Linked DNA regions of Aromatoleum aromaticum EbN1. The protein of the gene in region 2 interacts with the protein of the main gene of each other region in a pairwise test. Links are inferred from orthologs where the notes say so. Each region holds a gene or a part of one and is shown on either strand. Other genes may lie near its edges.

Evidence for each region.
Region 1: the proteins of ftsZ (region 2) and rlmN interact in binary tests that used the Escherichia coli proteins (3 or more experiments, as listed by UniProt). The link is inferred for Aromatoleum aromaticum EbN1 from one-to-one orthologs.

The regions. Positions count from the first base shown.
Region 1 is NC_006513.1:748,035-751,359, forward strand. The notes cover bases 401-3,325. They hold rlmN (23S rRNA (adenine(2503)-C(2))-methyltransferase RlmN), read right to left. Parts: upstream 2,514-3,325; coding sequence 1,287-2,513; downstream 401-1,286. Other genes in these bases: EBN1_RS03505 (RodZ domain-containing protein), read right to left, coding at 401-490; pilW (type IV pilus biogenesis/stability protein PilW), read right to left, coding at 487-1,284; ndk (nucleoside-diphosphate kinase), read right to left, coding at 2,601-3,026; sucD (succinate--CoA ligase subunit alpha), read right to left, coding at 3,158-3,325. In the rest of the region: more of EBN1_RS03505, read right to left, coding at 1-400.
Region 2 is NC_006513.1:848,656-851,954, forward strand. What follows is about bases 401-3,299. They hold ftsZ (cell division protein FtsZ), read right to left. Parts: upstream 2,471-3,299; coding sequence 1,331-2,470; downstream 401-1,330. Other genes in these bases: lpxC (UDP-3-O-acyl-N-acetylglucosamine deacetylase), read right to left, coding at 401-1,093; ftsA (cell division protein FtsA), read right to left, coding at 2,610-3,299. In the rest of the region: EBN1_RS04050 (hypothetical protein), read right to left, coding at 1-164; more of lpxC, read right to left, coding at 173-400. UniProt on the Escherichia coli protein: Essential cell division protein that forms a contractile ring structure (Z ring) at the future cell division site. The regulation of the ring assembly controls the timing and the location of cell division.

The DNA of each region.
Region 1 (3,325 bases), 100 kb from region 2 along the record:
GCGTTGCCTCCCCTTCGGACGGCGCCAATTCGACAGTCGCGGTTTCGGTATCCGGCATCTGGAACCAGTCGAAAAACCATCCCGCGACGACAACGGTCAATAAGGCGCCGGCAACCAGCGCTGCCGGCAGACGAGCGGAACGCGCCGCCCTGCCGCTCGGCATCACACCTTCGGCATTCGACAGCGGAGCGAGTTCGACCGGCATCGCAGCGGCGTTTTTTGCGAGGCCGGCGAGCAGCGCGGCCGGATCGATCCCGAGATACCGCGCGTAATTGCGCAGAAAGCCGCGAACAAACGCCGGCCCTGGCAGCAGCTCGAAGCGCTCGGCTTCCATCGCCTCGATCTGCCGGGAAGTCAGTTTCAATGCGTACGCGACGTCGCCTACGGTCTCGTGGCGGGCTTCGCGTGCACGCCGCAGGATCTGTCCGACAGATGCGGCAGCAGCCGGCTCGACCGGGGTCGCGTCCTCTTCACGATGAACGTCGTTCACTCGTAATTTCCCTGTTTCATTGCCCGATGTTCCCCGCTATCGGCAAAACGGCCGCGCAGTTGCGCCGCGTAGCTCGACTCGGCCTCACGATTGCCGAGTTTGCGCTCGGTGCGCACACCGAGCCATACGGACTCCGCTGACGGCTCGCTTTGCTGGTGCAACTGCACGAGATGGTTCCGCGCAAGCTCGTAGTCGCCGCGGCGGTAGGCGATCGCGGCAAGGTGGTAGAGCGCCTGCGCGTTGGATGGGTCGAGCTCTGCCGCGCGCTGGAACTCGGCCTCGGCCGCAGCATCGTTGCCGCGCCGCAGATGGCACAGGCCCGCGTTCGCGTAGGGCCGTGAAGGCGTGCGGTAATAGGGGTTGCGCGCGGCGAGCGCGAGCCGTTCGAGCCCTTCCGCTTCCTGCCCCGACACGCACAGGAACCAGCCATAGCTGTTGTTGAATTCGGGGTCGTTCGGCGCCTTCTGCAGTGCGCGCTGGAAATTGTCGCGCGCCGCGTTCCGGTCGTCGATGAACATATAGACGAGACCCATCAGGTGATACGCCGGCGAGTACGCGGGATCGCTCGCGAGAGCCGCCCGCCCCTCGTCGAGCGCAACCGCGTAGCGCCCGACTTGTAGATAGGCCATGCCGAGATCCACGTGGACCTTGGCGCTCGCCGTCGCCGGATTCGTCGCCGGCACGTCGGAGACCGGTCGCTCCGCGATCGGGCGTCCTGCCCCCGATGGGGCCGCGCACGCAGTCAGCCCGAACACGACAGCGCAAAGGAGCAGCCGTCCCGCGAACCGGCGCATCCTCAGCGGCCCTCCATCGGCTTCACCAGCCTGACCGTGCGCCGCGACCGGTCCTGCACTTGTCCGGCGAGCTGCCCGCAGGCCGCGTTCACGTCGTCGCCGCGCGTCTTGCGGGTCGTCGTGACGATGCCAGCGTCGATGAGGATCGCCGCAAAGCGCCGGATGCGTTCGGCCGGGGAACGATCGAAGCCGGAGTTCGGAAAAGGATTGAACGGGATCAGATTGAACTTGCACGGCACGTCGCGCACCAGTTCGACGAGCGCGCGGGCGTGTGCGTCCGAGTCGTTGACGTCGTCGAGCATGACGTATTCGAAGGTCACGAAGTCGCGCGGCGCCCGTTCGAGGTAGCGCTGGCACGCTGCCATCAGCTCGCGCAACGGATATTTGCGATTGATCGGCACGAGGCGGTCGCGCAACGCATCGTCCGGCGCATGCAGCGACACTGCCAGCGCGACCGGGCATTCGTCGCGCAAGCGATCCATTGCCGGGACGATGCCGGATGTCGACACCGTTACGCGGCGGCGCGACAGTCCGTACGCGTGATCGTCGAGCATCAGCCGCAGCGCAGTGACGACGTTGTCGAAGTTCGCGAGCGGTTCGCCCATCCCCATCATCACGACGTTGCTGATGACACGGCCGTTGTGATCCTCCTCCGGGTCAGAGGATCGCCACGAGTCGGATTGGACGCCCTTGGCGTCCGCAGCACGATGGTCCAGCTTGGTCGCGCGGGACGCGTGGTCGGGCCCGCCGTCCCCGTCCTTCGAACCTGCCGGCGACGCGCTGCCGCCGAGGAGCCGGTTCGCGAGCCACAGCTGGCCGATGATCTCGGCCGCCGAAAGGTTGCGATTGAAGCCCTGCTTGCCGGTCGAGCAGAACGCGCAGTCGAGCGCGCACCCGGCTTGTGACGAAATGCACAGGGTGCCGCGATTCGTCTCGGGAATGAACACCGCTTCGACCGCGTTCGCGCTGCCGACGTCGAGCAGCCATTTGCGCGTCCCGTCGACCGATACCGCATCGCGAATCGCGCGGGGCGCGCGGATGCAGGCTTCTTCGGCGAGCTTCGCGCGCAGGCTTTTCGCCACGTCGGTCATGTTGCCGAAATCGGTTTCGCCGAAACGGTGCATCCAGCGCATCACCTGGCGCGCGCGAAAAGGCTTCTCGCCCCGTTCAGCGAACCAGGTGACGAGACCGTCGACGTCGAAATCGAGCAGGTTGACCGGTGTAAGCATCTGCGTTCCGTACAGCTCCCATAATGCAATCGGCCCGCTATCGATGAAGATGCGCGGGCCGATGCGCGGGCTCTCCCCGTGAGGGGTTCAGCGGGTGTAAACGTTCATGCCGGGAAAGAAGAACGCAATCTCGACTGCCGCCGTTTCCGGCGCATCGGAACCATGGACCGCGTTCGCGTCGATGGATTCCGCAAAATCCGCACGAATCGTGCCGGCATCGGCTTTTTTCGGATCGGTGGCGCCCATCAGGTCGCGGTTCGTCGCAATCGCGCTCTCGCCTTCGAGCACCTGGATCATCACCGGCCCGGAAATCATGAAGGACACGAGATCCTTGAAGAACGGGCGCTCCTTGTGCACGGCGTAGAACTGGCCGGCTTCGCGCTCGGACAGATGCACCATCTTCGACGCGATGATCTTCAGGCCTGCATCTTCGAAGCGCTGGTAGATCTTGCCGATCACGTTCTTCGCGACGGCGTCGGGCTTGATGATGGACAGGGTACGTTCGATTGCCATGAAAAACTCCGGATGGACGATAAGCGGGAAAAAGCGCAGCGAAGGATTCTAGCAGTTTTTCCCTGCCCGCTCCCAGCAACGAAAAGCGCCGGTCCAGCCGGCGCTTTTCCACTGGGCGGGGTGAGTCGTGCTTACAGCATCGCCTTCAGCAGCTTGGCCATCTCCGACGGGTTGCGCGTCACCGTGAAGCCGCACTCTTCCATGATCGCGAGCTTGGCGTCAGCAGTGTCCGCACCACCCGAGATCAGCGCACCGGCGTGGCCCATGCGCTTGCCGGCCGGCGCGGTGACGCCGGCGAT
Region 2 (3,299 bases):
TCGAGCGCGAGCAGCGCGAGGAATACGAAGACGACGACGAGGCCGGCGCGAAGGAAATTCCACGCCCAGCGGCGATAACGAGGATTGCCGGTCAGCATCCATGCGATCAGCGAGGCGCCGATGCCGATCGCCGCAAGGACTGCGAGAAGACGAATGGCCAGCATCGTCGTGATCAGGTCGCCGGCGCGAGCTCGAACTGATGACTCACCGCGGCGGGAGTCATTCCCGGCTGCTCGAACGTGGCGATTTCCCACGCCGAGCGGTCCTCGAGCAGGACGCGCAGGATCTGGTTGTTCAGCGCGTGCCCCGCCTTGTGCGCGCTGTAGGCCGCGAGCAGCGGGTGGCCGCACAGATACAGGTCGCCGATCGCGTCGAGCACCTTGTGCTTGACGAACTCATCGACGTAGCGCAAGCCGTCGGAATTGAGCACGCGGTATTCGTCCATGACGATCGCGTTATCGAGGCTGCCACCGAGGGCCAGTCCGTGGGCGCGCATCGAATCGACATCCTGCATGAAACCGAAAGTACGGGCGCGGGCGACGTCGCGCACGTACGAATGTTCGGCAAAATCGACGGTCACGCTGGTCGAGGTCTTGTCGATCGCCGGGTGGTTGAAAACGATCGAGAATGTCAGCCGGAAGCCGTCGTGCGGCTCGAGCCGCACCCATTTGTCGTCCTCGCGGTACTCGACCGCCTTTTTCACGCGCAGGAAGCGCTTCGGCGCCTTCTGCTCCTCGATGCCTGCCGACTGCAGCAGAAACACGAACGGGCCGGCGCTGCCGTCGAGGATCGGGAGCTCGGGCGCATCGACGTCGACGTGAAGATTGTCCACGCCCAGGCCGGCCACCGCAGACATCAGGTGCTCTACGGTGCCGACTTTCGCCCCGTTGCGCTCCAGTCCGGAGCACATGCGCGTGTCGCACACGGAATACGGATCGGCAGGCAGGTCGCACGGCGGATCGAGATCGACGCGGTGAAAGACGACCCCCGTGTCGGGCGCTGCCGGCCGCAGCACGAGCTGGACCTTGCGTCCCCCGTGCAGCCCTACCCCGGTGGCCTTGACGATCGATTTGAGGGTGCGCTGCCTGATCATTTTTGAATTATTCCTGTTTCCGGCCAGCAGTTTAACACGGCAACCGGCGCCTTCCGGGACCCTGCGCGCCGGGCGGGTCCACGGGCGGCACTGCCTGCAACGGTTCATTGGACCGCGGCAGGAGCGTTTCGCTCCGGCGGAAATCTGGGGCGGGAGCGCGAGGCCACAGGCGCCCTGACGCCGACCGGAGGCAGCGGTCTACGGGGCGCCTGTCGAACGGGACGAAACGCCGGTGCGTCAGTCGGCCTGCTTGCGCAGGAAAGCCGGGATGTCGTAAGTTCCCATGCCGTTTGCACTCATCGCTTCGACGGTGGTGCGCCGGGTGTGGCGGATCACCGCCGGGACGTCGAGATTGGCCATGTTGACGTTGCCGCCGAGCGCGCCGTAAGTGCCCGTACCCTGCACGACCTGCATCACTGGCTGGCGTCCGGTGCGTGGCGCGCCGAGGCCGGTCGCGACGACGGTCACGCGCACGCGGTCTTCCATCGCCTCGTCGAACACGGTGCCGTATTTCACGAAGGCTTCGGGGGCAGCGAACGCCTGCACCGTTTTCACTGCATCGCGCACTTCCGACATCTTCAGCGAGCGGCTGGCGGTGATGTTGATCAGCACGCAGCGCGCGCCCGACAGTTCCGTACCTTCGAGCAGCGGGCTGACCGCGGCCTGCTCGGCAGCGATGCGCGCCCGATCGAGGCCATCGGCTTCCGCCGAGCCCATCATCGCCCGACCCATCTCGCCCATCGCGGTGCGCACGTCCTGGAAGTCGACGTTGACGAGGCCGGGAACATTGATGATCTCGGCAATGCCGCCGACCGCACTGCGCAGCACGTTGTCCGCCGAGCGGAAGCAGTCCTCGAAGCCGGCGTCGTCGCCATACACTTCGAGCAGCTTGTCGTTGAGCACGATGATCAGGGAATCGACGTAGCGCGTCAGTTCCTCGATACCGCTCTCGGCCACCCGCAGGCGGTTTTCGAAGTCGAACGGCTTGGTGACGACCGCGACGGTCAGGATACCCATCTCCTTCGCGATCTCGGCGACCACCGGGCCGGCACCGGTGCCGGTGCCGCCGCCCATGCCGCCGGTGATGAAGCACATGTGCGCGCCGTCGAGCGCCGCCGCGATGGCATCGCGCGAATCCTGCGCGGCAGCCCGGCCGGCTTCGGGTTTCGATCCCGCGCCGAGCCCGGAGCTGCCGAGCTGGATCTTGTTCGGCGCGAGGCAGCGGCTCAACGCCTGGGCGTCGGTGTTGGCAACGATGAACTCCACGCCCTGCACATTCTCGCGGATCATGTGGTCGACAGCGTTACCGCCGGCCCCGCCGACACCGATCACCTTGATCACCGTGCCGGTCTGTTCCTTCTCAACGATTTCGATCATTTGCCTCGTCTCCTGAATATCAACCGTTTTGCGCACTGCGTTCCCGGCCACTGCATTTAGTGTCAAACGCAAATTTTATAACTAAATAGCAGGTTAACGCGGGCGCACCTTCAAATTCGACGGATGACTCCCCATCCGCTCAGAAATTCTTCTCGAACCATGACTTCATCCGCCCGAACACCTGGCGGACACTGCGCGTTTCACGTGCCAGCATGCCCCGCCGGCGCTGCGCGGACCCTTCCATCACCAGCCCCATCGCGTTCGCGTAGCGCGGCTGGCACACGACGTCGGCAAGCCCTCCTGCATACTGCGGCGAGCCGATGCGCACCGGCATGTGGAACACTTCCTCGCCGAGCTCCACCATGCCCAGCATCATGGAGGAACCGCCGGTCAGCACGACCCCCGACGACAGCAGCTCCTCGTAGCCGCTGCGGCGCAATTCGGCCTGCACCAGCTCGAACAGTTCGGAGACCCGCGGCTCGATGACGTCGGCGAGACGCTGGCGCGACAGCGGCCGCGGCGGCCGGTCGCCGACGCCGGGCACTTCGATCATCTCCTCGGGATCGGCGAGTGTGTGCAGCGCGACGCCGTGGCGGATCTTGATCTCCTCGGCTTCGGAGGTCGGCGTGCGCAGTGCCATCGCGATGTCGTTGGTGACCTGGTCACCGGCGATCGGGAGCACCGCAGTGTGGCGGATCGCGCCATGAGTGAAGACGGCGATGTCGGTCGTACCGCCGCCGATATCGACGAGGCACACACCGAGGTCCTTCTCGTCCTCGGTCAGCACCGCGTAGCTCGACGCGAGCGGCTGCAGGATCAGGTCCATGAC